Regions from separate parts of the Enterobacter sp. 4974935 genome, predicted to be linked through region 1. Evidence: predicted binding sites of a transcription regulator. Region 1 holds the regulator's gene; each other region holds the start of a gene.
The links. Region 1 encodes CRP, which controls carbon source genes, mostly activating them, when cyclic AMP is high. Its sites were predicted from a motif close to ATGTGANNNNNNTCACAT; they were not measured.

Region 2: a site for CRP is predicted at 6,468-6,485, ahead of bhsA (multiple stress resistance protein BhsA). Genes of this name have one in related genera too.
Region 3: a site for CRP is predicted at 9,034-9,051, ahead of garD (galactarate dehydratase). Genes of this name have one in related genera too.

What each region holds. Positions count from the first base shown of each region.
Region 1 covers NZ_JBZWGT010000003.1:170,106-180,714, forward strand. Annotated here, with positions in the region: gene nirB (nitrite reductase large subunit NirB) at 1-2,050, opposite strand, end outside; gene tsgA (MFS transporter TsgA) at 2,311-3,495, opposite strand; gene ppiA (peptidylprolyl isomerase A) at 3,774-4,346, shown strand; gene AC4OVS_RS01900 (putative adenosine monophosphate-protein transferase Fic) at 4,452-5,036, shown strand; gene pabA (aminodeoxychorismate synthase component 2) at 5,067-5,630, shown strand; gene argD (bifunctional acetylornithine/succinyldiaminopimelate transaminase) at 5,718-6,938, shown strand; gene AC4OVS_RS01915 (YccS/YhfK family putative transporter) at 6,935-9,022, opposite strand; gene crp (cAMP-activated global transcriptional regulator CRP) at 9,080-9,712, opposite strand; gene AC4OVS_RS01925 (OsmC family protein) at 10,023-10,427, shown strand; gene AC4OVS_RS01930 (phosphoribulokinase) at 10,513-10,609, opposite strand, start outside.
Region 2 covers NZ_JBZWGT010000003.1:2,621,065-2,631,673, reverse strand. Annotated here, with positions in the region: gene AC4OVS_RS13935 (YcfL family putative periplasmic lipoprotein) at 1-268, shown strand, start outside; gene lpoB (penicillin-binding protein activator LpoB) at 282-926, shown strand; gene thiK (thiamine kinase) at 907-1,731, shown strand; gene nagZ (beta-N-acetylhexosaminidase) at 1,743-2,768, shown strand; gene ycfP (alpha/beta hydrolase YcfP) at 2,800-3,342, shown strand; gene AC4OVS_RS13910 (NAD(P)/FAD-dependent oxidoreductase) at 3,579-4,883, shown strand; gene AC4OVS_RS13905 (glycine zipper 2TM domain-containing protein) at 5,078-5,617, shown strand; gene comR (TetR family copper-responsive transcriptional repressor ComR) at 5,677-6,312, opposite strand; gene bhsA (multiple stress resistance protein BhsA) at 6,558-6,815, shown strand; gene ldtC (L,D-transpeptidase LdtC) at 6,892-7,857, opposite strand; gene mfd (transcription-repair coupling factor) at 8,002-10,609, opposite strand, start outside.
Region 3 covers NZ_JBZWGT010000003.1:377,322-387,930, forward strand. Annotated here, with positions in the region: gene AC4OVS_RS02990 (SIS domain-containing protein) at 1-923, opposite strand, end outside; gene nagA (N-acetylglucosamine-6-phosphate deacetylase) at 1,170-2,303, opposite strand; gene agaF (PTS galactosamine/N-acetylgalactosamine transporter subunit IIA) at 2,300-2,734, opposite strand; gene agaE (PTS N-acetylgalactosamine transporter subunit IID) at 2,751-3,629, opposite strand; gene agaW (PTS N-acetylgalactosamine transporter subunit IIC) at 3,619-4,398, opposite strand; gene agaV (PTS N-acetylgalactosamine transporter subunit IIB) at 4,409-4,882, opposite strand; gene kbaZ (tagatose-bisphosphate aldolase subunit KbaZ) at 4,903-6,210, opposite strand; gene AC4OVS_RS03025 (DeoR family transcriptional regulator) at 6,450-7,253, shown strand; gene garD (galactarate dehydratase) at 7,361-8,932, opposite strand; gene garL (2-dehydro-3-deoxyglucarate aldolase) at 9,300-10,070, shown strand; gene garR (2-hydroxy-3-oxopropionate reductase) at 10,092-10,609, shown strand, end outside.

The DNA.
Region 1 (10,609 bases):
CACGGGTACACCCTGAGACGCCGAACTTCATTTTGTGCGGCGTACGGATACCTTTGTAGCGGTTTTCCAGCTCGACGCCGAAGCCCACGCTGTCGCCCACGCCGTAGCGGCACCAGGTGCTGCCCACGCAGGTTTTCGCCATGCGCAGCGCCTTGGCGTACGCGTGACCGGTTTCGAAGCCCGCCTCAATCAGCTGACGCCAGATTTCCGGCAGATCATCTTTCTGCGCACCGAACAGGCCGATACGCTGGGAACCGGTGATTTTAGTGTACAGGTTAAACTCACGGGCGATACGGCCCACGGCGACCAGCCCTTCAGGGGTAATTTCCCCCCCGGCAGAACGCGGGATCACCGAGTAAGTCCCGTCTTTCTGAATATTGGCCAGGAAGTTATCGTTGGTGTCCTGAAGCGGAGTGTGTTCTGGTTTGAGCACATATTCGTTCCAGCAGGACGCCAGCAGGGAACCGACGGTAGGCTTACATACTTCACAGCCGTAGCCCTGGCCGTGTTTCTCCAGCAGTTCGTCGAAGGACTTAATGCCTTCCACGCGGATCAGGTGGTACAGCTCCTGGCGAGAGTAAGCGAAGTGCTCGCACAGGTTGTTGTTCACTTCAATGCCCTGTTTTGCCAGCTCGGCGTTCAGCACCTGGGTGACCAGCGGGATACAGCCGCCGCAGCCGGTCCCGGCTTTGGTTTCCGCCTTCAGCGCCGCAACGGTGTGGCAGCCTTTGTTAATGGCGGAGATCAGCATGCCTTTGGTCACGTCGAAGCAGGAGCAGATTTGCGCGCTGTCCGGCAGTTTATCCACGCCAATGGACGGCTTACCGCTGGAGGCGTGCGCCGGGAGGATCAGCGCGTCCGGGTTTTCCGGCAGCTCAATGGCGTTCAGCACCAGCTGGAGCAGGTTGCCGAAGTCGCTGGTGTCGCCCACCAGCACCGCCCCGAGCAGGGTTTTGTTATCCTGGCTGACGATAAGACGTTTGTAGACTTCTTTGCTTTCGTCCAGATAAACATAGCTGCGGGAGTTCGGGGTGCGACCATGCGCATCGCCAATACCGCCCACGTCCACGCCCAGCAGCTTCAGCTTCGCGCTCATGTCTGCGCCGGTGAAGGCATTTTCGCTGCCGAGGATATGGTCAACGGCGACCTGCGCCATTTTGTACCCAGGTGCAACCAGACCGTATACGCGGTTATTCCAGCTGGCGCATTCGCCGATGGCGTAGATGTCCGGATCGGAGGTCTGGCAGGTATCGTTGATCATGATCCCGCCGCGCTGCGCAACGGCCAGACCGCACTGAGTAGCCAGCTTGTCGCGCGGGCGAATGCCGGTGGAGAAGACGATGAAATCCACTTCCAGCTCGCTGCCGTCGGCAAAGCGCATGGTTTTACGCGCTTCAGTGCCTTCCTGCACGATCTCTTTGGTGTTCTTGCTGGTGTGAACCTTCACGCCCATGCTTTCGATTTTACGGCGTAACTGGTCGCCACCCATATGGTCCAGCTGTTCCGCCATCAGCATCGGGGCAAATTCGATGACGTGGGTTTCAACGCCGAGGTTTTTCAGTGCGCCTGCCGCTTCCAGACCCAGCAGACCACCGCCGACAACCGCGCCACGTTTGCTTCGACGTGCGCAGGATTCAATGGCGTTGAGGTCTTCAATGGTACGGTAAACGAAGCAATCCTGGGTTTCCGAACCTTTAATCGGCGGGATCCACGGATACGAGCCTGTCGCCATGATCAGCTTATCGTAAAAAACCGTACGTCCGGCGCTGGAGTGGATCACTTTCTCCTGACGGTTGATGGTGATAGCGCGTTCGCCCACCAGCACTTTTACGCCATGCTTCTCGTAGAAACCTTCACGCACCAGAGAGAGTTCTTCGGCGGTATGGTGAGAGAAGTAGGAAGACAAGTGCACACGGTCGTACGCCTTGCGGGGTTCTTCACAGAACACGGTAATATCGAACTGGTTAGCATCGGCTTTATCGAGAAGATCCTCAATAAAGCGGTGGCCGACCATGCCGTTACCGATGATAGCGAGTCTGACTTTGCTCATTTTTGCCTCGATTTCTTTTCTATTACTGCCTACCTTAACGATTCAGCAGGGGCACTTATTGATGCAAATCAAATACGCCTTCACCTACCCCTTAGGGGGTATATCTATGATTTGTCAGGATTTTTATAAGTGACGGATATTGTTTGATTTTTGTGCTTGCTTGTTTTTCACAAAATTTTGGTGGGGTTTTTTACCCATCGGCGGGCAGGGCGGGTGAGCAGGGGAAAACCCCTTTGCAGTACGCAAAGGGGTTACGGCGATTAGTGGGTAGCTGTTGCCGGGTTGTGTTGACGGTGACGGGTCACAAAGCCCAGCACGAAGCACATGATGAACACCACGGCGTACAGACCGTTAGCGGTATGCAGCGCCGCCAGCGGGCCGCTGTGCGCCACAATTGGGCCCGTGACCACGAAGGTCAGCATGGTGCCGATGGTGCCGCAGGTCAGCACGAAGTTCACCAGCTTCGGTGAGGCCACTTTGGTCTGAAGAGAGCCAAGGGTGATGATCGAGGTATAAATCGCGCTGGAGAAGAAGCCCAGGGTCAGGATGAACCACGGCATATGCTCCGGGGAACCGTTGATGAACAGATACATCAGCACGGTTGCCAGACCCGCCAGAACGGTCAGGATCCGTTGCAGGTCGAAGAAGCGCAGGATAAAGCTAAACGCCCACATGCCGAACATGTAAGACATCCAGAAATCGCTCACCAGTTTACCCGCGTCGTTCAGACTCATGCCCAGACCTTTCGCGTATTCAGGAACCCAGGAGATAAAGCCCAGCTGGCCGAGGATGTAACACAGCGCGGCGATGGAAAGGAACAGCACGCCGATACCCCATTTTTCTTTCGCAACTGGCTCAGACGTGGTCTGCGCTTTTTTGCCCAGCACCGGGAACTCGCAGCCGAAGGTGAGAATAAAGATCGCGACATAGACCAGACCAATGCAGGCGTATACCCAGTACCACTCAATGCTGCGCGCCAGAAGATACGCGGCGACCATCGGGAAAATCATCCCGGCCATGCTGAAGAAGGAGTCGGTGAACAGCAGACGCGCGCCGCGCTGGCGACCTTCATACATATGGGTGATCAGGAACGTACCGATCGACATGGTGATCCCGCTCACCAGGCCCAGCACGAACATGGCGGCAGAGAAGAGGGCGATGCTGTGGCTCAGCACCAGGCCCGCCACGGCGGCAACCATCAGTACGAAGCCGAAGCGCAGCTGGGTTTTCAGCGGCACGATTTCCATCAGCCAGGCATTAAGGAAAATAGAGATCAGGATCCCCGCGTTCAGGAAAGTGAAGGTATTGCTCATGCTGGAAACGGGCAACTGGAAGTAGTCTGCGATATTTCCCATCACCATCCCGGTGACGATCACCAACGCGCCGGTCAGGGCGTAGGAGAAGAAGCTGATCCATGTGAGCTTGATGCGATTGCTGTTAGTCATGTCTGGCCTGTTAAAAGTAAAGAAAAACGCAATGACTGCGTTTGAGCGGGCAGATTTTAGTCGCGAAAGTGATCTAATTAAATCTTTTCAGAAAATATTGAGCACAATTGCAGGCTTTAACGTGATGGAGATCACATTAAATCGCGGGGTGAACAATCGTTTGCGCGGTAATAATTGTTTCAATTTCGTAAAATTAGGTAAAAGACTGGTCTGGGGTCATACTGCTCTTTAGAATCAAGCCATTCGCTTTTTATACTGCGCTTTGTTAAGGAATTCTCATGCTCAAATCAACACTGGCGGCTGTCGCAGCTGTGTTTGCTCTTTCTGCCGTTTCCCCTGCTGCGCTGGCAGCTAAAGGAGACCCTCACGTCCTGCTGACTACCTCTGCGGGGAATATTGAGCTGGAGCTGGATAGCCAAAAAGCCCCTGTTTCTGTGAAAAACTTCCTCGACTACGTGAACAGTGGTTTTTATAACAACACCACGTTCCACCGCGTGATCCCGGGCTTTATGATTCAGGGCGGCGGTTTCAACGAGCAGATGCAGCAGAAAAAACCTAACCCGCCAATCAAAAATGAAGCGGATAACGGCCTGCTGAACAAGCGCGGCACCATTTCTATGGCGCGTACGGCGGATAAAGACAGCGCCACCAGCCAGTTCTTCCTCAACGTGGCGGATAACGCCTTCCTGGACCACGGCCAGCGCGACTTTGGCTACGCGGTGTTCGGTAAAGTGGTGAAAGGCATGGACGTGGCGGACAAGATCTCTCAGGTTCAGACTCACGATGTCGGTCCATACCAGAATGTGCCGTCTAAGCCAGTGGTGATTCTCTCCGCGAAAGTGCTGCCGTAATCGTTCCCTCACACGGGCACATCCTGCCCGTGTCTTTCCGCCCTCCCTGCGAAAGCGCGTTTTGCTGCTTATACTTGTGGCAAACGGACTATTCAGGGAGGCGTAGTGAAAAAACTCACCGACAAGCAAAAATCCCGACTCTGGGAGCAACAGCGTAGCGTCAATCTTCAGGCCAGTTGCCTCCTTGAAAAAGGCAAGGGTCCCGCTGAACCCGATATCGAGACGCTGGCACTGGGGCCTTCTGCACCGGGTTTACCCCATCTGTGCCTTATTCACCGCCATTTATTCCGCAACGAAATGAAAGGCGCTGGCGAGCTGCGCACCGCCGATATTTCCAAGGGCGACATTCCATTTTGCCATTTCGAGTACATCGAGAAGGTGGGTAATGAGCTGATGGCTTCGCTGGAAATCGATAAATATCTGGTGGGCCTTCAGAAAGAAGAGTTTACAGACAGAATCAGTCATTACTACTGTGAAATCAACATGCTACATCCGTTTATGAGCGGTAATGGCGTGGCTCAGCGGATCTTCTTTGAACAGCTGGCGATCCATGCGGGCTACGTGCTGAACTGGCAGGGGATCGACCCGGACGACTGGGCATCCGCCAACCAGAGCGGGGCGATGGGTGATCTGACCGCCCTGAATGCTATCTTTGCCAAAGTTGTGAGCGAAGCGCGGGGATCTGAGTAAAATAGGGCGGCCATTTTTTCAGGAGCCGCCATGATTCTGCTGATTGATAACTACGATTCCTTTACCTGGAACCTTTACCAGTATTTTTGTGAACTGGGGGCAGAGGTGGTTGTCCGCCGTAACGATGAGATCGCGCTGGCTGACATTGACGCGCTGGCGCCCCAGAAAATCGTGATTTCGCCCGGGCCGTGTACGCCGTCGGAGTCCGGCATCTCGCTGGAGGTAATCCGCCACTATGCGGGCAAGCTGCCGATTCTGGGCGTCTGCCTGGGTCACCAGGCCATTGCGCAGGTCTTTGGCGCCACCATTGTTCGTGCCGCGAAAGTCATGCACGGCAAAACCTCACCGATCACGCACACCGGTACCGGCGTGTTCCTGGGGCTAAACAATCCGTTAACCGTGACGCGCTACCATTCTCTGGTGATTGATCCGCCGACCCTGCCCGCAGACTTTGAAGTGACCGCCTGGAGTGAGACCCGGGAAATCATGGGCATTCGCCACCGCGAGTACGATCTGGAAGGGGTGCAGTTCCACCCGGAAAGCATTCTCAGCGAACAGGGGCACGCACTGCTGGCCAATTTCCTTAATCGCTGAATATCTGTTGCCTTGTTGTGATTTTTTATGCATATTTTGTGATTATATTTTCACAATCACTGTGACATAAAAATGGATGGTCATGACATGGCAACTGAACAACCAGCAATTACCCGCGCGACATTCGATGAAGTGATCCTGCCGATTTATGCACCGGCTGAGTTTATCCCGGTGAAAGGGAGAGGCAGCCGCGTCTGGGATCAGCAGGGCAATGAGTATGTTGATTTCGCAGGCGGTATTGCGGTGACGGCGCTGGGCCATTGCCATCCTGCGCTGGTGGACGCGCTGAAAACGCAGGGCGAAACGCTGTGGCACACCAGCAACGTGTTCACTAACGAACCGGCGCTGCGTCTGGGGCGTAAGATCATCGATGCCACCTTCGCCGAACGCGTGCTGTTTATGAACTCTGGCACCGAAGCCAACGAAACCGCCTTTAAGCTTGCGCGCTACTACGCAACCACGCGTCATAGTCCGTACAAAACCAAAATCATCGCCTTCCATAACGCCTTCCACGGTCGCTCGTTCTTTACCGTTTCCGTTGGCGGCCAGCCGAAGTATTCCGACGGCTTTGGTCCGAAACCTGCGGATATCATCCACGTGCCGTTTAACGATCTGCACGCCGTTAAAGCGGTGATAGACGATCACACCTGTGCCGTGGTGGTCGAACCCATTCAGGGGGAAGGCGGCGTCACGGCGGCCACCCCGGAATTTCTGCAAGGGCTGCGCGAACTGTGCGACGAGCACCAGGCGCTGCTGGTGTTTGATGAAGTGCAGTGTGGGATGGGGCGTACCGGAGACCTGTTCGCTTATATGCACTACGGCGTAACGCCGGATATTCTGACCAGCGCAAAAGCGCTCGGCGGCGGTTTCCCGGTCAGCGCGGTGCTCACCACCCAGGATATCGCTTCCGCATTTCATGTGGGCTCACACGGCTCCACTTACGGCGGTAATCCGCTGGCGTGCGCCGTGGCGGGAGCGGCGTTCGACATCATTAATACGCCGGACGTCCTGAATGGCGTGAATGCGAAACGCGCCCTTTTTGTGAAACATCTTCAGCAGATTGACGAACAGTTTGATGTCTTCAGTGAAATCCGCGGGATGGGGTTACTGATCGGCGCCGAGCTGAAGCCTCAGTACAAAGGCCGCGCGCGCGATTTCCTGCACGCCGCCGCGCACGAAGGCGTCATGGTGCTCAACGCCGGGCCGGACGTGATGCGCTTTGCGCCGTCGCTGGTGGTGGAAGACAAAGACATCGAAGACGGGTTAACCCGTTTTTCCGCGGCGGTGGCGAAGATCGTCAGAGGCTAATACGCGGTTCGTTTTAACCGGCGCGTTAACCAAATCCCGTGATGCGGACGCTGACGCCATGCCACCGACGAAATGGTGTGCATGGTGTTGAGATGCCCGAGAACGCGCTGTAAATGCTGCTCAAGGGTGCTCATCGGCCCGTGGGTCAGCGTCTCCGGCGCTTCCAGAATGTTCGAATCCCCTGACTCCCCCGGCGCGTCGTACTCCAGACGCTGCTGACAGCGCTGGAGGGCAATTTCACACGACTGCAAATAGCGCTGCGCCAGATCCGGCGTCAGCATGGTGTGCTCGCGCGCCAGCGTGGTCATGGCATTGATGTGTTCGACGATAAACTGGCTGTGCGTGACCCACAGCTTCATGTCTGCCAGATAGTGCGAGTTGAAGCCCGGCTCCTGCATGGCCTGGTTAAGGGAGTTGAACAGGGCATTATGCGCCTGGTTGACCTTCATGCGCTCGTAGGCCAGTGGAGACGGCTGCGGGTCGTCGCTCAGGATCAGGCGAATGGCCTGCTGATCCGCCTCCAGCGCGTCGTGGGCGTTTTGCCTCAGTAATCCACTTTGCCACTGCGGCCACAGCCAGACCATGCCGCCAAAGGCGATCAGGCAGCCAATCAGGGTATCGACCAGGCGGGCAATAATTAACTGATCGGCGTTGAGCGTAAGCAACTGCAGGGTGTACACCGCCGTTACCGTAAAGCCCACCGTCGCCCAGCCGTAGTTTTTACGGATGATCAGATAACTCACCATCGTAATCGCCAGCATGCCGACCAGCGTATACCCTTCCGGCACGTGGAAGTGCAACGTTACGCCCGCGATAATCAGCCCCGCCATCGTGCCGCCCGCCCGATGCAGAATGCGCACCCGCGTGGCACCATAGCCGTTCTGGGTGACAAACAGCACGGTCATTAAGATCCAGTAGGGTTTCGGCAGGTGCAGGGCCATTCCCATCAGGCTGGCGATGCTGAGCATGACGCTAATTCTTGCGGCGTTGCGCAGGGCGGAAGACTTCAGCGACAGGTAGCTTTTGAGCGCAGGCAGCAACGGCAGTCGTTTTTGCTTATCGGCCATCAGGTCCCGGGCATAAAGCGGGCGCTGGGTGCGCAACACCCGGGCGATGCGGCTGAAATGCCAGGCGGCAAACTGCCCGACCGGGTTATCCGCGTGCTGACGCGCAATCTTTTCCAGCGCGCCGAGCTGTTTGTCCATGTTAAAGCGCGTCGGATAGCGGTGATAGAGGATATCCTCAGCCAGCACCCGCAGGCGCGCCGCGACGGTCTGCGCGTTCCAGCGGATCACCGCTTCCGCATGGCTGCGCTCCACCAGCTTTTGCACCTCTTCCGGATTATGAAGGCTGACGGAAATATGCTCCTGCAAATCCAGCCCGACCTGGAAGGTACGCAGCAGCCGCTTATATTCATGATTTTTGTTGGCGGCAAGCATGTGCAACTGCTGATAGCACTGGCTGATCAGATCCACCACTTTTTGCTGGCGTGCCAGCAGCGGCGGCAGGGATTTTTCCGGGTCGGTATGTTGCGTGAGCAGGGTGTATTTTGCTTCGCAGTATTCAGCAAGCTGCACGTAGAGCAGGCTCAGGGATTCGCGAAGCGGCTGTTCCCGCCACAACCAGAACCAGAACCAGTTAAACAGCCCGTACCACAGCGTGCCGAGGGCGTAGATCAGCAATGGCTCCCACACCGGCATATTGCCCGCAAGGCTTAAGGTGAAGATGGCGGCAATCAGCGACGCGGGAAGCAGGCGGGCGTGCAGCGAGCTGATTTCAGCGGTTACGCCAAGCGTCATCGCCAGCACGGTCAGGATCAGCGGCAGAGGAATGTCGCGGGCCAGTAAGAGTTGCACGGCAAGGCTACAGCCGGCAAACAGGCAGCCGCCAATAATCAGGCGTTTGAAAAAGCGTTTATGCGGGGTGTCCAGACCGGCAATGTTGCAGCAGGCGGGCACGAGGGAAAACAGCAGGCCTTGCTGAAGATGTCCGAGGATCAGGCCCACGGCCACGGGAAGACACAACACCAGCGTTTGTCGCAGTGCGTAGTTAACTTCCGGGTGATAGATCAGCCTGCGCCACATAAGGAGTAGAGACAAAAACGGCGTGCCACCCTGCGGCGGCACGCCGTCTGACCGGAATTAACGGGTCCCGTAAACCACGATGGTTTTACCGTGGGCGGAGATCAGGTTTTGATCTTCCAACATCTTCAGGATACGGCCCACTGTTTCACGGGAGCAGCCGACGATCTGACCGATTTCCTGGCGGGTAATTTTAATTTGCATACCGTCAGGGTGGGTCATGGCGTCTGGCTGTTTCGCCAGGTTCAACAGCGTCTGCGCGATACGACCGGTCACGTCCAGGAAGGCGAGGTTACCCACCTTCTCAGAGGTCACTTGCAGACGGCGTGCCATCTGGGAAGAAAGACGCATCAGGATGTCAGGGTTGACCTGAATCAGCTGACGGAATTTCTTGTAAGAAATTTCAGCCACTTCACATGCTGTTTTTGCACGAACCCAGGCGCTACGTTCCTGGCCTTCTTCAAACAGGCCCAGTTCACCGATAAAATCGCCCTGGTTCAGATAAGAAAGGATCATCTCTTTCCCTTCTTCATCTTTGATCAGCACGGCCACCGAGCCTTTAACGATGTAATACAACGTTTCCGCTTTTTCACCCTGGTGAATCAGCGTGCTCTTTGATGGGTACTTATGAATGTGGCAATGAGACAAGAACCATTCGAGAGTCGGGTCTGTTTGCGGTTTGCCAAGCACCATGCGCTGTTATCCTCTGTTATAAGCTGTCACCAGAGTCATAAGATGCATCCGGACTCTGGGGTTGCAATCGAATTCTTACCCATACCTGGGAAGTCGGCTGTCGTAACGTTTCGCAGCCAGTAAAGTTTGATGTCCTCTGCATACATGTGTAACGTCAATGTATTACTGTAGCATCCAGAGTGTTTTAGCATAGCTTTCGCCGCGTGTCTCCTGGTGTCTCGCTTCAGCATGACGCAGGTCGCCTTCCGTTGCGAGAAATGTAACGTACACGTAATCTGTCATAAAAAATGCAACGTTGGAGTGAGTGAATATGCAAGCGCGTGTGAAATGGGTTGAAGGGTTAACGTTCCTGGGCGAGTCTGCTTCCGGGCACCAGGTTTTGATGGATGGCAACTCCGGCGATAAAGCTCCCAGCCCGATGGAAATGGTGCTGATGGCGGCTGGTGGATGCAGCGCGATCGACGTAGTGTCGATCCTGCAAAAAGGCCGTCATGACGTGACCGATTGTGAAGTGAAGCTGACGTCAGAACGTCGCGAAGAGGCGCCACGTCTGTTCACGCATATTAATCTGCACTTTATCGTCACCGGCAAAGAACTGAAGGATGCGGCGGTCTCGCGTGCGGTTGACCTGTCTGCGGAGAAATATTGCTCTGTGGCATTAATGCTGGAGAAAGCGGTAAACATCACCCATTCGTATGAAGTGATCGAGGCTTAATTTTTGGCGGGTGGCGCTTCGCTTACCCGCCCTACAAAAGCACGCCCGTAGGCCCGGTAAGCGCAGCGCCACCGGGCAAAACAACTCACGCGATTTGCTTTCCTTCCATCAGCCGCTGCACCAGCGGCGTCATGATCAGCTCCATCGCCAGCCCCATTTTTCCGCCCGGTACCACTAACGTA
Region 2 (10,609 bases), 2.5 Mb from region 1:
CTCAGTGCTTGCTGCGGGCATCACGGCGGAAAATCCTTCGTTGACCATAAGCGAAATCCAGTCTTCTGCCTCCTCTACGCTCTATAACGAAAGGCAAGAGCCAGTGACGGTGCATTATCGCTTCTACTGGTATGACGTGAGAGGTCTTGAGATGCACCCGCTTGAGGCGCCGCGTAGCGTGACGGTCCCGGCAAGATCGTCGGTCACGCTCTACGGCAGCGCCAGCTATCTGGGTGCACATAAGGTGAGACTTTATCTTTATTTGTAAGGAGTGAACCTTGATTAAAACAATGAGCCGTTATGCGCTCCTGAGTGCGTTCGCACTCTTTCTGGCAGGCTGTGTGACGCGAACGGAAGAACCTGCACCGGTGGATCAGGCGAAGCCGGGAACGGAACAGCCAACAACACCGGCGCAACCTGTTCCAACCGTGCCGTCTGTACCGACTATTCCGGCGCAGCCTGGCCCGATCGAACATCCGGACGATACCGCGCAGCCTGCGCCGCGAGTGCGGCACTATGACTGGAACGGCGCGATGCAGCCGATGGTGGGCAAAATGTTGCAGGCACAGGGCGTTACGCCTGGCAGTGTGCTGCTGGTGGACAGCGTGAACAACCGTACAAACGGTTCCCTGAATGCGGGAGAAGCGACGGAAACCCTGCGCAACGCGCTGGCAAACAACGGTAAATTTACGCTGGTCTCAGCCCAGCAGCTCGCGGTCGCCAAGCAACAGCTTGGTCTGTCGCCTCAGGACAGCCTGGGTTCGCGCAGTAAAGCGATTGGTATCGCCCGCAACGTTGGCGCGCAGTATGTCCTTTATTCTAACGCGACAGGCAACGTGAACACGCCGTCGTTGCAGATGCAGTTAATGCTGGTTCAAACCGGCGAAATTATCTGGTCAGGTAAAGGTGCCGTTACGCAACAATAAGCGCACGCGTCATGATGTCCTGACGCGTTATTTCCCCCAGTACCGTGTTATCGCGCCGCAAGCCCCCGTCGGGCTTGGCGGCGCGAGTTGCATTATTGAGCGTGGCGACCATCGGCTGGTTTTACGTCAGCATCACGATGCCGCCGCGCCTGCCGCCCATTTTCGTCGCCAGTTCCGCGCCCTGAAGCGCCTTCCCGCCGACCTTGCCCCGAAACCTCATCTCTTTATCAGGGACTGGATGGCGGTGGCGTTTATTGCGGGTGAGATCAAAAGCGAGCTTCCCGATACGCCCACGCTGGCAGCCATGCTGTATCATCTGCATCGACAGCCGCGTCTGGGCTGGCAGGTGACGTTACTTCCATTACTGGATAGCTATTGGCAGCAGGCTGCGCCTGGACGACGCACGCCCTTCTGGCTGGCGCAGCTTAAGCGGCTGCGTAAAGCGGGAGAGCCGAAGGCGTTACGTCTGGCGCCGCTGCATATGGATGTCCATGCGGGGAATATCGTTCATACCACGGCGGGCGAGAAACTTATCGACTGGGAATATGCCGGGGACGGTGACGTGGCGCTTGAACTCGCTGCGGTCTGGATGCCTGATGAGGCTTCGCGCGTGCAGCTGATAACCGCCTATGCCCGAAACGCCAACATAAATGTACTCACCCTTGCGCGGCAGGTCGCGCGCTGGCGTCCGTGGGTGCTGATGCTGATGGCGGGATGGTTTGAAATGCGCCTTCAGCAGACAGATGACGAACAATTTATTGCGCTGGCAAATGATGCCTGGCGTCAGTTACAAACGAAAGGATAAGAGAGGTTGGTGTGGGTCCAGTAATGTTGGATGTTGAAGGGTTTGAGCTGGATGCGGAAGAGCGCGAAATTCTGGCGCACCCGCTGGTAGGGGGGCTGATTCTTTTCACCCGCAATTATCACGATCCGGCGCAGTTGCGCGAGCTGGTTCGCCAGATCCGCGCGGCGTCACGCAATCGCTTGGTGGTGGCCGTCGACCAGGAAGGTGGACGCGTGCAGCGTTTCCGCGAAGGGTTTACGCGTTTACCCGCCGCACAATCTTTTGCTGCGCTGCTGGGTGCTGAAGAGGGCGGTCAACTGGCGCAGGAAGCAGGCTGGCTGATGGCCAGCGAGATGATCGCCATGGATATCGATATCAGCTTCGCCCCGGTGCTGGACGTAGGACACATTAGTGCGGCAATAGGTGAGCGTTCGTATCATGACGATCCACGTATCGCGCTGGCAATGGCGACGCGCTTCATTGACGGTATGCACGATGCGGGCATGAAAACCACCGGCAAACATTTCCCTGGCCACGGGGCGGTGACGGCGGATTCCCATAAAGAAACCCCGCGCGATCCGCGCCCGGAAGCAGACATTCGCGCTAAAGATATGTCTGTTTTCCGCTCGCTGATTACCGATAACAAGCTGGACGCTATTATGCCTGCGCACGTCATCTACAGTGACGTTGATCCGCGTCCGGCCAGCGGCTCTCCGCACTGGCTTAAAACCGTGCTGCGTCAGGAGTTGGGCTTCAATGGCGTTATTTTCTCTGACGATTTATCCATGGAAGGGGCGGCGATCATGGGAAGCTATGCCGAACGTGGGCAGGCTTCGCTGGATGCAGGTTGCGATATGATCCTCGTCTGCAATAATCGTAAAGGGGCGGTGAGCGTGCTGGATAACCTGTCGCCGATCAATGCTGAACGTGTTACACAATTGTATCATAAAGGTTCATTTAGTCGTCAGGAGCTGATGGACTCGGCGCGCTGGAAATCGGTAAACGCCCGGCTTGAAGCCCTGAACGAGCGCTGGCAGGCACATAAAGCAGCCCTTTAATTCATCCCGGAAGGCGTAGCGTGGTGAGACGATGATCATTTATTTACACGGTTTTGACTCAAACAGTCCTGGTAATCATGAGAAAGTGCTGCAATTGCAGTTTATCGATCCGGATGTCCGGCTGATCAGTTACAGCACGCGTCATCCGAAACATGACATGCAGCATCTGCTTAAAGAAGTGGACAAAATGTTGCAGCTCAATATCGACGATCGTCCGCTGATCTGCGGCGTGGGGTTGGGGGGATACTGGGCAGAGCGCATCGGTTTTTTGTGCGATATCCGTCAGGTCATTTTTAATCCTAACCTGTTTCCAAACGAAAACATGGAAGGCAAGATTGACCGTCCGGAAGAGTACGCCGATATCGCAACAAAATGCGTGAGCAATTTCCGCGAAAAGAACCGCGACCGGTGTCTGGCGATCCTCTCCCGCAACGATGAAGCGCTGGACAGCTCCCGCGCTGCCGAACTTCTGCATCATTACTACGAAATTGTCTGGGACGAAGAGCAGACCCACAAGTTCAAAAATATTTCCCCGCACTTGCAGCGTATTAAGGCCTTTAAAACGCTGGGCTGAACTCCCTGAACCTGACAAAGGCCCGGTACGTGAAAGCGTGCCGGGCCTCTTTTTTGTCAGAGTTGTCTACTTTTAAACCATCAAAACTTGATGCATATCAATTTTGGTATGACCAATGCGCCTGACGTGCTATTCTCAATGAATCTGAATGGTTTCAGCGCAGTAACCTGTTGTTAATTAAGGGTTATTTATATAACTTTTAATTAACAATTGGTTAATAATTTGAGGGGGTCACGTTGACTACGCCATTGAAAAAGATAGTGATTGTCGGCGGTGGTGCTGGCGGGCTGGAGCTGGCGACGCAGCTGGGTAAGAAACTGGGTCGCGGTAAGAAAGCCAAAATCACGCTGGTGGATCGTAACCACAGCCATCTGTGGAAGCCGTTACTGCACGAAGTGGCGACCGGGTCGCTGGATGAGGGCGTGGATGCGCTCAGCTATCTGGCACATGCGCGTAACCACCACTTCCAGTTCCAGCTGGGTTCGGTGGTGGACATCAACCGTGAAAACAAAACCATCACGCTGGCTGAGCTGCGTGATGATAAAGGCGAGCTGCTGGTTCCTGAGCGCAAGCTGGCATATGACACGCTGGTGATGGCCCTGGGCAGTACGTCCAATGATTTCAACACCCCAGGCGTAAAAGAGCACTGCATCTTCCTGGATAACCCGCATCAGGCGCGTCGTTTCCATCAGGAGATGCTTAACCTGTTCCTGAAGTACACCAACAACATGGGTGCTAACGGCAAGGTTAACATTGCTATCGTGGGCGGTGGCGCAACGGGCGTTGAATTATCGGCGGAGTTGCACAATGCGGTCAAACAGCTGCACAGCTATGGCTACAAAGGGCTGACTAATGAAGCGCTGAATGTGACGCTGGTGGAAGCAGGTGAACGTATTCTGCCTGCGCTGCCGCCGCGTATTTCCGGAGCGGCGCACAACGAGCTGACCAAACTGGGCGTGCGCGTGCTGACCCAGACCATGGTGACCAGCGCGGATGAGGGCGGACTGCATACCAAAGACGGCGAATACATCCAGGCCGACCTGATGGTCTGGGCTGCGGGGATCAAAGCGCCTGATTTCATGAAAGATATCGGTGGGCTGGAGACAAACCGCATTAACCAGCTGGTGACAGAGCCGACGCTGCAAACCACGCGCGATCCGGACATCTTCGCTATCGGCGACTGTGCCTCCTGCGCGCGTCCGGAAGGCGGGTTTGTGCCTCCTCGCGCTCAGGCCGCGCACCAGATGGCAAGCCTCGTGCTGCATAACATCCTGGCGCAGATGAAAGGCAAACCGATGAAAGCCTATGTCTACAAAGACCACGGCTCTCTGGTATCGCTCTCAAACTTTTCCACCGTGGGCAGCCTGATGGGCAACCTGATGCGCGGCTCTATGATGGTGGAAGGGCGCATCGCCCGCTTCGTGTACATTTCTCTGTACCGTATGCACCAGATTGCGCTGCACGGCTACTTCAAAACCGGCCTGATGATGCTGGTCGGCCGCATCAACCGCGTTATCCGCCCACGCCTGAAGCTGCACTAATTTCTCCCTCCCTCCGGGCTCTCCGGAGGGAATTCTTAGCACATCATGCTGTGCATTTCGCTCCTGACGCTTAAGAGTTCTCTTAAACAGACGCTATCCCAGCTCATCCCCCGGTTTTTTGATCCTTTATCTTATTGGCGAAGCGTTTATTGTGCTGCAAAATTGCTACCAATTGCAACAAAGGAGGAAGTCCCGTGAATAAATCAATGTTGGCGGGTATAGGGATTGGCGTCGCAGCTGCGTTAGGTGTGGCTGCCGTTGCCAGTCTGAACGTACTTGATCGTGGCCCGCAGTATGCGCAGGTGGTTACCGCTACACCGATCAAAGAGACGGTCAAGACGCCTCGTCAGGAGTGCCGTAATGTTTCTGTCACCCATCGTCGTCCGGTTCAGGATGAAAACCGTATCGCTGGCTCCGTGCTGGGCGCGGTTGCTGGTGGGGTGATTGGTCATCAGTTTGGTGGTGGCCGTGGTAAGGATGTCGCGACGGTAGTTGGTGCGCTGGGTGGCGGTTATGCCGGTAACCAGGTGCAGGGCGCGATGCAGGAAAATGATACCTACACCACAACGCAGCAGCGCTGTAAAACCGTGTATGACAAGTCTGAAAAAATGTTGGGCTACGACGTAACCTACAAAATTGGCGATCAGCAGGGCAAAATCCGCATGGATAAAGATCCTGGTACGCAGATCCCTCTCGACAGCAATGGTCAGCTGATACTGAATAACAAAGTGTAAAAAAGATGTTCTCTGAACTTAGCTCCTCATGCGCTCAGGCTGAGGAGCTTTTTTTTGCGTCAGAGTTTAAGAAGTTCAGGCCACAGGCGCAGCGTTGTTTGCGTAATCCCCTGCAGTTTTTCCAGCGTCGCGCCTTCACGGGCGCTGATGGACATCCCCTGTAGAATACAGCTCAGATACTGGGCCAGCTCCTGCGGACGGCAATGCGCCGGAATTTCACCGCGCTGCTGGCGTTGAGCCAGAAACGTGCTGAGCGTCTCCTCCTGCATCGCATGGCGCGATTTGACCGTGTTGGCAATCTCTTTCGACGATGCCGCGAGGGTCGCGGAGGTGTTGATCATAAAACAGCCCGCGGGCGTGTCTTTACTGGTAAAGCAGGTTGCGACTGCGCAGAAATAATCCTGCAATGCCTGCTCAACCGTTTTTTCTTCACAGAATAGCTGGGCTTCGTGTTTTGCCGCGAAGCGCGAGATGTATCTGTCCAGAACGGCCCGGAATAAGCCTTCTTTGTTGGTGAACTCTGCGTACAGGGTAGGGGCTTTCGCGCCCGTTGCTTCCACCAGGTCGGAGAGCGACGTGGCTTCATACCCATGCTGCCAGAAGAGCGTCATGGCCTTATCGAGCGCCGCATCCCTGTCGAACACTTTTGGTCGGCCACGGCTTTTCTTTGCGCAACGCGTGACATCGGTTGTCATGTGCCGTTGGTCCTCTGTTGTTTTGTTGAATAGTCATTATAAAAATAAACGTCTGCGACGACCAGCGGTGATTTCTTAAAAATAATTTAATTTTATCTTTATGAAATATAAGGAAAATGAAATTAATTTAACGACCATTATAAAAATGGGTTGACGTGTGACCTGGATCACATCTATCATTTACCTATCGATCGTTAACTAAATAACTAACGACCACTACATCATCTGCCCAAAGGTATAAAATCATGAAAAACGTTAAAACCCTCATCGCTGCCGCCGTTCTGAGTTCACTCTCTTTCGCAAGCTTCGCTGCTGTTGAAGTGCAATCCACTCCAGCAGACCAGCAGAAAGTCGGTACCATCTCTGCCACTGCCGGGACTAACCTCGGCTCTCTGGAAGATCAGCTGGCACAAAAAGCTGACGAAATGGGTGCGAAATCATTCCGCATCACCTCTGTGACCGGTCCTAACACCCTGCACGGTACCGCAGTTATCTACAAATAAGCGTAACGCAACCCTCCGTTATGCCACTGCAAAAAAAACGCCCTGCTAATGCAGGGCGTTTGTCGTTATTACCGTTCTACATTGACTGCTGAGCAACCTCATGATGCCGCGTGACATCGGTTGGCATCCCCGAGCGCGCTTCCATCGCCCGCTCCATCACTGCGCCATCGGTGTTTGCATTCGTTTTAAAGCTCACCATCGAGGCATTCAGATTAATCGGCAGCGTCTGCGGATCGTCATTAATGTTTTTCGATAGCGGCTGGTGGATCTCAACCAGACGGACGCCACCCGGCTCTTCAGACACTTTAATCGGCGTATTGATGATATTCACTTTCGTGCCAGGGGCGATCACGCGGTAGAGCGTTTTGATGTCGTCATCGCGCAGGCGAATGCAGCCGGAGCTGACGCGCATCCCGATACCAAAATCCGCATTCGTTCCGTGCAGAAGATAAACCCCACCGTAGGCCGCCAGGCGAATTGCATGGTGCCCCATCGGGTTATCCGGGCCAGCAGGCACCACGGCAGGCAGGTCGATACCTTGAGCTTTATAACGGGCGCGAATGTTTGCCGTCGGGGTCCAGGTTGGATTAGCGCGCTTATCAGAGACGGTGGTGACCATGGTAGGGGTCAGCGTATCGCCCCCCAGTTGACCAATACCGATAGGGTAAACGGTAACTTCGTTCTTGCCCGGCGGGTAGTAATACAGACGCAGTTCGGCGAGGTTAATTACAATGCCCTGACGCGGCGCGTCCGGCAGGATGGTTTGCAGCGGAATCGTCAGTACGCTGCCCGCCCGGGGCACATAGGGATCTACGCCCGGGTTGGCCTGCAACAGCGCCAGGAACCCGACGTTATATTTTTTAGCAATCGCTTCCAGCGAACCGCCATCGTTTTCAACCACGTGAAAGCGGTTTTCACCTACGACGTTGCTGCCGACGGGCGGAAGAGGCCAGGTATTGGCGCGAGCAGGGAGCGCGACGGCAACCGTCGCGGCCAGCGCAACCAGAGTTAACCAGCGGGTAAAACGCGAAGAAATCATCATTATCATAATCCATACAAATGATAAGGTTATTGTTTTATAAGGCGTTAATGATAATTATGGCGAATGTATGGTCGGGAAGATCGGGCGAAGTGCAAAGAGTTTGTAAATTGTCCCCCACCAGCCGGGCGCTGGCGGGGGAAACCGTTATGCGATGGCGTTCTCTTCCAACTGACGCATAAAGTTACGCACCCAGTCCATGCGGATTTTACGTTCCGTCAGATCCTGAGTAAATTTCAGACGCGTCGGGCCATCAAGACGGAAATGCTGCGGCTGTTTTTGCAGAAGGCCAATCAGCCACATCGGATCGACGTGGTTCTTCTCGGCAAACTCAATTACGCCGCCTTTCTCGTTGCCTTCAAGCTTACGAATGCCCAGCTTTTGCGCCTGCTGACGCAGGCGGGCAATATCCAGCAGGTTGCGCGCCGCATCGGGCAATATCCCAAAACGGTCAATCAGTTCGACTTTAATCTCTTCCAGCTCGCCTTCGCTTTTCGCGCTGGCAATGCGTTTGTAGAACGACAGACGGGTATTCACGTCAGGAATAAAATCATCCGGCAACAGGGAAGGCATGCGCAGTTCCACTTCGGTCTGCTGGCTGGTGAGATCTTCCAGAGACGGTTCACGTCCGGCTTTAAGCGCGTCGACGGCATTTTCCAGCAGCTCCATATACAGAGAGAAACCGATGGTTTCCATGGAGCCGCTCTGGTCTTCACCCAACAACTCACCGGCGCCGCGGATCTCCAGGTCGTGCGTCGCCAGCGCAAAACCAGCACCCAGATCTTCCAGCGAGGCGATAGCTTCCAGACGCTTTTGCGCGTCGGTGGTCATCGCCTTCGGATGCGGCGTCAGCAGCCACGCGTAGGCCTGATGGTGCGAACGCCCGACGCGCCCGCGCAGCTGATGCAGCTGGGCCAGGCCGAAGTGATCCGCGCGTTCGATGATGATGGTGTTCGCCGTCGGAATGTCGATCCCGGTCTCAATGATGGTGGTACATACCAGCACGTTGAAACGCTGATGGTGGAAGTCGTTCATCACCCGCTCCAGCTCGCGCTCGCGCATCTGGCCGTGACCAATGGCGATGCGCGCTTCCGGCACCAGCTCTGCCAGCCTGTCGGCGGCTTTCTGAATGTTTTCAACGTCGTTATACAGGTAATATACCTGGCCGCCGCGCAGCACTTCACGCAGGATCGCCTCGCGAACCACCAGATTGTCGTACTCGCGAACAAAGGTTTTCACCGCCAGACGGCGCGCCGGCGGGGTGGCAATAATCGACAGATCGCGCATGCCGCTCATCGCCATATTCAGGGTGCGCGGGATCGGCGTGGCGGTCAGGGTCAGAATGTCGACGTCGGCGCGCATCGCTTTGATGCGCTCTTTGTGGCGCACCCCAAAGCGGTGCTCTTCATCGACGATCAGCAGCCCCAGATCTTTCCACTTCACGTCGCTTTGCAGCAGCTTGTGGGTGCCGATCAGAATGTCAATTTTGCCTTCGCTTGCCTGTTCCAGGATTTGTGTCTGCTCTTTGGCGCTGCGGAAACGCGACAGCATCTCAATGCGTACCGGCCAGTTGGCGAAGCGGTCGCGGAAGTTGTCGAAGTGCTGCTGGGCGAGGAGGGTAGTCGGCACCAGCACCGCCACCTGCTTGTTGTTTTCCACCGCCAGGAAAGCGGCACGCATTGCTACCTCGGTTTTACCGAAGCCCACGTCGCCGCAGACTAAGCGATCCATTGCCAGCGGCTGGCACATGTCGCTCAGCACGGCATTTATGGCCTGAGCCTGATCCGGCGTAGTTTCAAACGGGAAGCTGTCGCAGAACAGCTGGTACTGCTCTTTATCATGCTTAAACGCATAACCCTCTTTGGCCGCACGCTGGGCGTAAATGTCCAGCAGCTCGGCGGCCACGTCGCGCACTTTTTCCGCCGCCTTCTGCCGCGCGCGTGACCAGGCGTCGCCGCCCAGCTTATGCAGCGGCGCGTTATCTTCCGCGCCACCGGCGTAGCGGCTGATAAGGTGCAGGGACGACACTGGCACGTACAGTTTGGCGTCGTTCGCGTAGGTCAGCATCAGGTATTCACCTTTGATGCCGCCTGCTTCGAGGGTGGTCATTCCCTGATAGCGACCCACACCGTGTTCCAGGTGAACGATCGGCTGACCGGGGTGCAGTTCGGCCAGGTTGCGGATCAGGGTGTCCGGGTTGATGGTGCGACGGCTGTCCTGACGACGGCGCGCCACGCGCTCGCCCAGCAGGTCGCTTTCACAAATCAAGGCCAGGTTATTGAGCGTATCAATAAATCCGTGCTCGGCGGAGCCGATCATCAGGTAACGACCATTTCCGGTCGCTTCGCTCAGGCGATGAATGCGCTTCGGCGCAACTTTGATCCGTCCTAGTAGTTCGCCCAGCGCTTCACGACGACCCTCACTCTCAACGGAGAACACCACTGGCCCGGTGAAGGAATCAAGAAACTTGCGCAGGTTATCGAGCGGGGATTTCTGCTGCGCCTGGACGGCCAGATCGGGCAGCGTCCGGAACGCGAGATTGGTGTTCGCCGCCTTATCGGCAAGCGAATCGGTTTTGAGCTGCATACGCGGCCAGCGTTTTAGCTCGGCGTTGAGCTCGTCGGTACGCAGCCACAACATTTCCGGCGGCAGCAGCGGACGCATCGGGTCAACGCCCCGGTTTTCAAAGCGGGCGCGCGTTTCGCTTTCAAAGCGGCTGGCGCTGGCGTCGATATCCCCGGTGTTAACAATCAGC
Region 3 (10,609 bases), 210 kb from region 1:
ATGGCTACCACGCGCATAGCCTGACGATCGCGACGCAGCTCGGCGAGCAGATCCAGATCGTACTGACGCGTGTACGGATGGCTGGAGACAAACACGACGACCAGCGTTTCGTTGTCCACCAGCGACTTAGGCCCGTGACGGAAACCCGTTGGCGAATCGTAGAATGCCGCCAGCTTGCCGGCGGTCAGCTCCAGCACTTTCAGCGCAGACTCCCGTGCGGCGCCCTGTAATCCACCGCTGCCCAGATAAACAATGCGTTTCCACGGTTCGTTACCAAAGACGCCGGGGCTGAAATCGCCAAGCGATGTGAGGATCGCCTGACAGCGATCGGACACGTCGCGGAACGTTTTGCTGTTGATCGTTTCCGGTGCGAATACCGCCAGGCAGCTCGCCATCATGGTGGTGATGCTGCTTGTCATCGCGAACCCGCGATCGTGCGTTTCGGCTGGCATGAGCAGAGCGCAGGCGTTATCGCTGTCGACGGCATTCTGGTACAGGCTGCCCGCTTCATTACAGGTGATCGACAGGTGGTAGCACTCCGGTACGAACTGATTCGCCAGCTCAACGGCGGCGACGCTCTCCGGGCTATTGCCAGAACGGGCGAAAGAGACCAGAAGCAGCGGGTGCGCAGGGCTGAAATAATCCATCGGGTTGGTGACCAGATCGGTCGTAGGTATCGCGGTGATGTTTTTCCCCGTGTGGCTGGCAAGCCATGGCGCAATGATGTCGCCGATAAAAGCGGACGTACCCGCGCCGGTCAGAACGATCCGCAGATCGGGCTTGCGCAACAGTGGCGTCAGAAAACTGTCGATCGACGCGCGCAGATTATCAATATTGTTGAGCGAGCGAAGCCAGCTGGCTGGCTGCTGGCGGATCTCTTTTTCGGTCCAGGTGCCGGTGGTGGCGGTAGTGGTTTGTGGCATAACTCAGTCCTTAGTCGTGTGAATTCCACATCAGACGCTGGCAAACGTGTCGCTATCTTTCGTTTCGTTTCACTTGTTCACTTTAGCAGTTAAATAAAATCTATAGAAAAGAAATCGAAAGTTCAATGACGTAAAAGAAATAAAACGAAAAGTGTGATCGCGAAAGGAAAGGAGAAAATCAAGGAAAGGAAAAGAAAGGCCTTACGATCGTCTTCCGTAAGGCCAACAGGGCACACTGTGAAAGGGCTACAGGGAAAGAGCCTGACCCTGGATCCAAATCTGCCGGAGGTGTAAACCCGCATCCAGCGCAATAATATTGGCGCGTTTGCCAGGCGCTAACGATCCCAGCAAGTGATCCATACCGAGCAGACGGGCGGGATGCAGTGAAGCCATATGGATAGCTTGCTCTGGGGCGACCCCCGTATGCTCCACCATATTTCGCACGGCGGCATCCAGCGCGAGCGTGCTGCCCGCAAGCCCGCCTGAGGCCGTGCGGACAACGCCGCCCTGCATCTCGACATTTCCACCACACAACGTATAGCGTCCATCAGGCATACCCGCCGCCTGCATGGCATCGGTAATCAGCACCGTACGATCCTTCGCGCAGCAACAACACAGCCGCATGGCTCCAGGATGAACGTGATGCCCGTCGGCAATAAGCTCCAGCCACGCGCGTGGGTCCGTAAGGCCAGCGCCAACCATGCCGGGCTCCCGGTGGTGTAACCCCGTCATGCCGTTGTAGCAGTGCACCAGCCCGGCTGCGCCTGCATCAAATGCGGCCAGGGTTTGCGCGTATGTAGCGGCGCTGTGACCCAGCATGACGCGTATCCCTTTTTGCTTGAGGTGATGGATCGCCTTCAGGGCTTCCGCTTTTTCCGGAGCAAGCGCCACTATCCGCAGCGTGTTCTGCGAAACCGCAATCAGATCATCAAGTTCCGCGAGATCCAGTTCGCGAAACAGTTCTTGCGGATGTGCCCCTTTGTTCTGCGGCGTAAAGTACGGGCCTTCCAGATAGCTGCCCAGGACCTGCGCACCGGGGCCACCGACATGACAGCGTCGGGCAATGCGCCGTAACGCGCCATGGATCGCCTCCAGCGGAGCGGTGACGGTGGTAGGCAGAAACGCCCCCACGCCTTCACGCGCTTTATGCATGGCTAACCGGTCCAGCACGTCGGGGGCATCATCCATCACATCCACACCCGCGCCGCCGTGGACGTGAATATCAATGTATGCCGGGCAAAGCAGGTCTGCCTCGCGGGTGTTAACCCCTGCCGGAATCGGCTCGATGGCGGTGATGACGCCTCTATCCATGCGCAACTGATGGTCATCCAGCCAGCCCTGCCCGGTAAGCAGACGACGCGCGCGCAGCAGCTGGCTCATATCCCTTCCTCGGCTGGCGCTTCCTCGCGACAGCGTGCAAGCTCATCCACCAGGCTGGTCAGGCCGCGATGGCCGCACTCCAGCGCCTGCAAACGAAATGCTTCACTGCTTAACCCGTCGCGCTCCAGAACCATCTCCAGCAAAAGCTGGAGATTGGTGCCGGTGATCACTTCGCTGCCGGGGTGTTGCATCGCGAGGGTAGAGGCCACACGAAACGGCGTACCGCCGAGAAGATCGGTGAGAAACACGATATCGTGTTCTGCATCCAAATCATTCACTGCCTGCTCAAGCTGCGCGGTCAGCCGCGCAGTGGTGGAGCTTTCCGGAAAATCGATGGCGATAAACTGCGGCTGTTCGCCGAGGATTTGCTTCATCGCCTGTTCCAGCCCGCTGGCAAAACCGCCATGACCCGTCAAAATAATGCCTAACATCGCAACCTCTTTGCTTTTACAGGAAGTGACAGAATTTACCGACAACGCCCAGCACCACGGTGATACCAATCAGGCGCAGCGGGCTCCAGCCACGGCGTACCAGCCAGAACATGGTCAGGGTGTAGACCAGCGGCAGAAAGGCGGGCATCAGTTTGTCGATCACGTCGGTTTGCAGTTTGACGACCGCATCCCCGGCTTTAATCTCGAGTGTGGTATTCAGGCGCACATAGGTTGCCACCAGCGCACCAATCACCGTCATCCCGACAATGGACGCAGCATGACCAACCTTTTTGGTGTTGGCCTTGATCAGCGGGATCGCGGCGACACCCATCCGGTAGGCATAGTGCGCCAGACCAAAACGCAGGCCGAGATGCACCACGTTAAACAGCACGATAAAGACCACGGCGCCAAGAATGGATCCCTGTAGCGCCAGGCTGGCGCCAATCCCCCCACAAATAGGCAGCAGGGTTAGCCAGAACATGGCGTCACCAATGCCACCGAGCGGTGCACCGACGGCAATTTTAGTGCTCTGGATGCTGTTCACATCCTGCTTGGAACGCTCCATTGCCAGAATAATGCCGATGACGAAGGTCACCAGGAACGGGTGGGTGTTAAAGAAGCCCATATGGCCTTTCATGGCGCGCGCCAGGTCCCGCTTATTGGTGTGGATCTTTTTCAGCGCGGGCAGTAGCCCATACAGCCAGCCGGAGGCCTGCATTCGCTCGTAGTTGAACGAGGCCTGTAGCAGCATGGAACGCCAGGCGACACGGTTAATATCCTTTTTCGTTAGCTCAGCGCCAATACTCTGGTCTTCGTAGACGTTTTCATTCACGCCGGTCAGCAGCGTCTCTTCACTTTCAGACACGCCCGGCAGGGTGGTTGGATTAGATGCCATCTTCAAATTCCTCTTTCTGGGCCGCAGGCGCCGTCGGTTCAGGCGATTTGCGCAGCAGGTCGATCAGCGCCATCGCCAGCGCAGCCGCGGCAATCGCCAGCACCGGCAGTTTCAGCCAGGCCGCGGCGACAAAGCCGATAATGAAGTAAGGGATGTAGACGTTTTTCATCATGATCTTCAGCAGCACGGCGAAGCCGATCGCTGGCATGATGCCGCCCGCGACGCCCAGACCGTCGATCAGACGTTCCGGCAGGACATCAATGGCGGTTTTCGCGTGTTCAGCCCCGAAGTAGATGGGCAGAAACGCACACAGGAAGTAGAAGACGCCGAGCGCCAGCAGTGCCAGATAGTTGACCCGTTCAATACCACGGGTGTCTGCGTTAGCCGCCATGCGATCGCAGCGGGACATCACGCCGGACATCACCGAGAAGAGGAAAGTGATCCCCATCTGAACCGCCACGGCAAACGGCACGGCGACTCCAACCGCGACATCCGGTTTCACGCCTGTGGTAATGGCAAATGTGGTGCCAACGATGGTGCCGATAATCACGTTTGGCGGCTGCGCGCCCGCCAGCGGCGCGAGACCCATCCAGACCAGTTCTAACGTACCGCCGGTCAGAATTCCGGTGTGCAGATCGCCCAGAATCAGGCCAACCAGTGGCCCGAGCACCACCGGACGGTGCATGTGTGTTAAGCCGTTAAACATATCCAGGCCCGCGATAAAGGCGAGAAGCCCCAGCGCGAAAGCCTGCAACAGACTGATTTCCATTGTGAATCCCTCAGAGCAGTTTAAAGAGATCCAAAGCAGTCTCTGTTGGAACGCCCTGAACGAAGCATTCCACTCCGGCCGCCTTCAGGCCGTTAAACGCGGCGATATCGTTCGCGTCTACAGATACCGTTTTGGCAATTTGCTGTTTGCCACTGGCATAATGCATATTTCCGACGTTGATACGGGTGATAGGCACGCCGCCCTCGACCAGCGTTAAAAAATCAGCCGGTGTTTTACAGACCAGCAGAATTTTCTGCCGATCGGCGGCGCGATGAATGTTGTCGATCACTTTTTGCAGGGACCAGAAACGCACGGCGATGCCTTCCGCAAGCACCATCTCCATCAGGTTTTGCTGAACCGGATCGTCTGCAACCTCGTCATTTGCCACCAGCACCAGGTTCGCCCCCGCAAACCCCACCCACTGTACGCCCACCTGACCGTGGATCAGGCGTTCATCAATGCGGCATAAGACAATGTTTGGCATAGCGTTTTCCTCTTTTTTAATTATGCGTGTTGAGTCGTTACGCCTTCGCAGGCGGTATGGTACTGCTGGAGTATGTCCTGAATGTGGTCGAGAATGAGCTCCCGTGGTATGGACCTGAGAGCACCCTCGCGAACTTTGCTGTACTGCAACGGTAGATACTGGCTGATCAGCGGCAGTGGGATCGGTTCATCCGCCAGGTTGCGTACCAGTCGCTCAAAAGCCTCGTCAATCTGGCTGTCTGGCCAGTAATAGCGCACGCGGTCGGAATAGCTGTAACCGCGGGCCAGGCGACGGGCATTGCCGTCGCCGTGATAGTGGCTTTGCCAGTATTCCGGGCGATCGAGCATCACGTTTTCCAGGACGTGACGCAGTCCTGAGCAGGCTTTTGCCGGTAAAAGCTCTTCTTCAATTGCAGCCAGGGAGAACAGCGCTTCGCGCAGCGCGAAGGTTAGCGCAGGGCCGACTTTCAGAATGGCGAAGTGATCTTTCACCAACTGGCGCAGCGCCTGCGGCGTCTGGTAATCGGTAGAGTGTGCTTCAAATACGAGCGTGTCGTAGGCTTCAACCATCTTGCTCAGTGCGACGGCTTTATGCGGTTGATAGTCACAAACGTGCGCATGGTCGAACTCAACGCCAGGCTGAACCACCAGGCCAATAATGCGCGGCCAGATGTCGCTTAACCCTTCCTTCTCGAATGCGTGGCGGTGTGCCTCAAGCGTGGCACGTGCCGCCTCTGGTGTGGTGACCTCAAGCTCGGTCAGCGTTTCGTGTGCCCCACCGGGAACCGGAACTTCCGTGCCGATAACGTAGACCAGATCCGCTACGCCAAATTGCTCGAGACAGGTGGTTTCGGCAATTTTAGCCAGCCGAGCGGCACGCCCGGCAACGATTGCATCGGTTAAAGGAACCGGATCGTCTTCGCAGGACATGCTGCAATCGAGGTGAATTTTTTTAAATCCGGCCGCCACGTAGCTTCTGATCAGATCGTCGGCGTTCGCCATCGCCTGCAAAGCTGGCAGGTTTTGCCAGCGGTTTGGACCTAAATGATCGCCGCCAAGGATCAGCTGTGAGGTGGGGAAACCGAGGGATCCCGCCAGATTGCAGACAAACCCATAAAAATCGGCGGGCGTCATACCGGTATAGCCGCCAAACTGATCCACCTGGTTTGAGGTGGCTTCAATCAGCAGAGGCGTCTGTTGTGAATGGGCGTAACGAATTGCAGCTTCAAGTACCAATGGATGTGCGGAACAGACGGCGTAAATCCCGTTTGTATTCCCCCGTTTATGTTGTTCCACCATTTCTGTCAGATGTTTCACTTTCCTCTCCATTTCGGATGGTGTTGGTATTCATCTTTCGTTTTGTTTCATTTGATACTGCATTATGGTGGGGTAAAAATAAAACGAAAGATAATAGTTTTCCGATCTGTTTCACAAAAGAAACATAATGAAAGGTTTCAGCGGCGGTTAAGCTTGCGTCTGCTCACCATACAGGGCTTGCATTCCCTCAAAAGAAAGGCGTTAATAAGCAAAACGAAATGAAACGAAAGTTTATTTACTAAGGAGCTCGTATGAGCAGCACCGATTCATCCGCAGAGAAGCGCATCACCGGCACCAGTGAAAGGCGAGAGCAGATCATTCAGCGGTTGCGGGCGCAGGGAAGCGTGCAGGTTAACGATCTTTCTCTTTTATACGGCGTGTCGACGGTGACGATCCGTAACGATCTGGCCTTTCTGGAAAAGCAGGGGATTGCCGTTCGCGCTTACGGCGGCGCGCTGATTTGCGAAGGTAATGCCCCCGGCGTGGAGCCGTCCGTTGAGGACAAAAGTTCCCTTAATACGGCTGTGAAGCGCAGCATCGCGCAGGCGGCGGCTGAACTGGTGAAGCCGGGTCACCGCATTATTCTGGACTCCGGCACCACGACCTTTGAAATTGCTCGCATGCTGCGCCAGCACACCGATGTTATTGCCATGACCAACGGGATGAACGTGGCAAACGCGCTGCTGGAAGCGGAGGGCGTAGAGCTGCTGATGACCGGCGGGCACTTGCGCCGTCAGTCGCAGTCCTTCTATGGTGACCAGGCGGAGCAGTCCTTACAGAATTACCATTTTGACCTGCTGTTCCTGGGCGTCGATGCCATCGATCTCGATCGGGGGGTGAGTACGCACAACGAGGATGAAGCCCGTCTGAACCGGAAAATGTGCGAGGTGGCGGAGCGTATTATCGTTGTCACTGATTCCAGCAAGTTTAACCGTTCAAGCCTGCATAAAATCATTGATACTCAGCGGATCGACATGATTATCGTTGATGAAGGTATTCCGGCGGAAAGCCTGGAAGGGTTACGCAAAAGCGGGATCGATGTGGTGCTGGTCTAAAGAGGCTTTTCCCCTCACCCTAACCCTCTCCCCATAGGGGAGAGGGGACTGCTCGGTGCGGTTTTTTTACCCTCTCCCCGGTGGGGAGAGGACAGGGTGAGGGGCCATCACGTCACCGGCGCCGGGTTAAACACCGCCAGCGAGTTATGCAATCCCCATTGATCGGAGAAGGTTTTCTTCCGCCCGCTTGCCACATCCAGAATGAAGTGGAACAGCTTCCAGCCCACCTCTTCAATACTCTCTTCCCCGGTGGCGATGGTGCCCGCGTTGATATCCATTAAGTCATACCAGCGGTTTGCCAGCTCGGTGCGGGTCGCCATTTTGATCACCGGTACCGCCATCAGGCCGTACGGCGTGCCGCGTCCGGTGGTAAAGACCTGTACCGTAATGCCGGATGCTACCTGCTGGGTGCCGCACACGAAATCACTGGCAGGCGTTGCCGCGTAGATCAGACCGCGTTTGGTTGGTCGCTGGCCAGGTGAGAGCACTTCCACAATCGCGCTCTGGCCGGATTTGGCAATCGACCCGAGGGCCTTTTCCACCACGTTCGCCAGGCCGCCTTTCTTGTTACCCGGAGACGGGTTGGCGCTGCGGTCGGTTTTGCCCATGTCGAGATAGTTATCGTACCAGGCCATCTCCTCCAGCAGGCGTTTGCCCACCTCTTCGTTGACGGCGCGCGGCGTGAGCAGGTGGATAGCATCACGCACTTCGGTGACTTCGGAGAACATCACCGTGGCGCCGCAGCGCACGAACAGATCGGAGGCATAACCTACCGCCGGGTTAGCGGTGACGCCGGAAAACGCATCGCTGCCGCCACACTGTGTCCCAACCACCAGTTCAGAGGCCGGGCAGGTTTCACGCTGGCGTTTGTTCAGCTTCTCCAGATGGCGCTCTGCCACCTGTAAAATGTCGTCGACCATCGATCTGAAGCCGACATGGTGTTCATCCTGAAGACGCACAATACTGGCCTCGTCAACCGGAATGGCTTTCACATCCTCAGTACCCTGCAACAGGCGTTCTGGCTGCAATTTTTCACAGCCGAGGCCAATCACCATCACCTCGCCGCCAAAGTTTGGGTTAAGGGCGATATTGTGGATCGTGCGGATCGGCACGACCGCTGCGGGCGCGTTGATCGCCACGCCGCAGCCGTACAGGTGGTTAAGCCCCACCACGCCGTCAACGTTGGGGTATTTCGGCAGCAGATCGCGCTCAATAATTTTCACCACGTAATCCACGACACCCGCCACGCAATGCACGCTGGTGGTGATGCCAAGCAGGTTTTTGGTTCCCACGCTGCCATCCGCGTTGCGGTAACCTTCGAAGGTATAACCCTCCAGCGGAGGTAACGGCTCAGGGACGCGGGTAGCCAGCGGCAACGTCTCCAGCGGCGGGGCGGTGGGCAGCTCAACCAGCGACTCCTCAATCCAGCTACCCTGCGGGATAGCGCGCACCGCATAGCCGATGACTTCGCCGTAGCGCACGATTTCGCCCTGCGCCGGGATATCGACCAGTGCGACTTTATGCCCCTGCGGAATGTGCTCAATCAGCTCCAGCCCGTCCGGAAAGCGGGTACCCGCTTTTAAGCCATTGTCGTTGACAATAATCGCCACGTTATCGGTATCGTGCACTTTTATATAGAACGCCGTCGGCGCCGCCTGTCGAATTTCAATATCGGCCATTGTTCACTCATCTCCAGCAAAATATCTGATACTAAATATAGCCAGATGGTTAATCGTTTCTTATTGAGGAAATAAAGAATGTCAGGAGAGGAAAAGTGAGAATGTGATCGCGATCGCTCCCGAAACACTAATCGTTGATTCTGTGCATCAGCGCCCACTGCATTGGGCATATGCTCAAAATAGCGTGCTAACCCCGTTGGATAATTGAGCATTGAGACAATGTGCTGCCGGGTGGTGACGATTATACTGAATGACGATTTTATAAAGCCAAAATTCAGTCAGGAAAATAAATATAACGCTGACGCTGAGTCGGAATAAATAAGAAAAGCTACTGGCTAAAACTGCGGAATTAAAAAAGGTATACGTAATGAGTAACGACATCTTCCCGAATAAATTTAAAGCGGCCCTTGCGGCGCATCAGATTCAGATTGGCTGCTGGTCTGCGCTGGCCAACCCCATCAGCACCGAAGCGCTGGGCCTGGCCGGATTCGACTGGCTGGTGCTGGACGGCGAACATGCGCCAAACGATATCAACACGTTTATTCCGCAGCTGATGGCGCTGAAAGGCAGCCACAGCGCGCCGGTGGTGCGTGTACCTACCAACGAGCCGGTGATCATCAAGCGTCTGCTGGATATCGGCTTCTACAACTTCCTGATCCCGTTTGTTGAAACGGAAGAAGAAGCGGTGCTGGCCGTAGCTGCCACCCGCTATCCGCCGGAAGGGATCCGCGGCGTGTCTGTCTCGCACCGCGCCAACATGTTTGGCACCGTGCCGGACTATTTCGCCCAGTCCAACAAGAACATCACCATTCTGGTTCAGATCGAGAGCCAGCAGGGGGTCGATAACGTCGACGCCATTGCCGCGACCGAAGGTGTCGACGGTATTTTCGTCGGCCCGAGCGATCTGGCGGCCGCCTTTGGTCATCTGGGCAACGCCAGCCACCCGGACGTGCAGCGGGCAATCCAGCACATTTTTGCCCGTGCCAAAGCGCACGGTAAACCGTGCGGCATTCTGGCGCCGGTGGAAGCTGATGCCCGCCGCTACCTGGAGTGGGGCGCAACGTTTGTCGCCGTCGGCAGCGACCTCGGCGTATTCCGCGCCGCCACGCAGAAATTAGCAGACGCTTTTAAAAAATAACCATCATTGAGGAAACAGATTATGACGCTGAAAGTGGGTTTTATTGGCCTGGGTATCATGGGCAAACCAATGAGCAAAAACCTCATCAAAGCAGGTTACTCACTGGTGGTTTTAGATCGTAATTCAGACGCGGTGGCAGAAGTGATTGCGGCTGGCGCAGAAACGGCGACAACTGCAAAAGCGATCGCCGAGCAGTGCGATGTCATTATCACCATGCTGCCAAACTCCCCGCACGTGAAAGAGGTGGCGCTGGGTGAGAACGGCATTATCGACGGCGCGAAGCCGGGTCTGGTGGTGATCGACATGAGTTCTATCGCGCCGCTGGCGAGCCGCGAAATCAGTGAGGCGCTGAAAGCGAAAGGCGTGGAGATGCTGGATGCGCCGGTCAGCGGCGGCGAACCGAAAGCCATCGACGGTACTCTGTCGGTGATGGTGGGGGGCGATAAAGCCGTGTTCGACAAATACTACGACCTGATGAAAGCCATGGCTGGCTCCGTGGTGCATACCGGTGAAATTGGCGCAGGCAACGTCACCAAGCT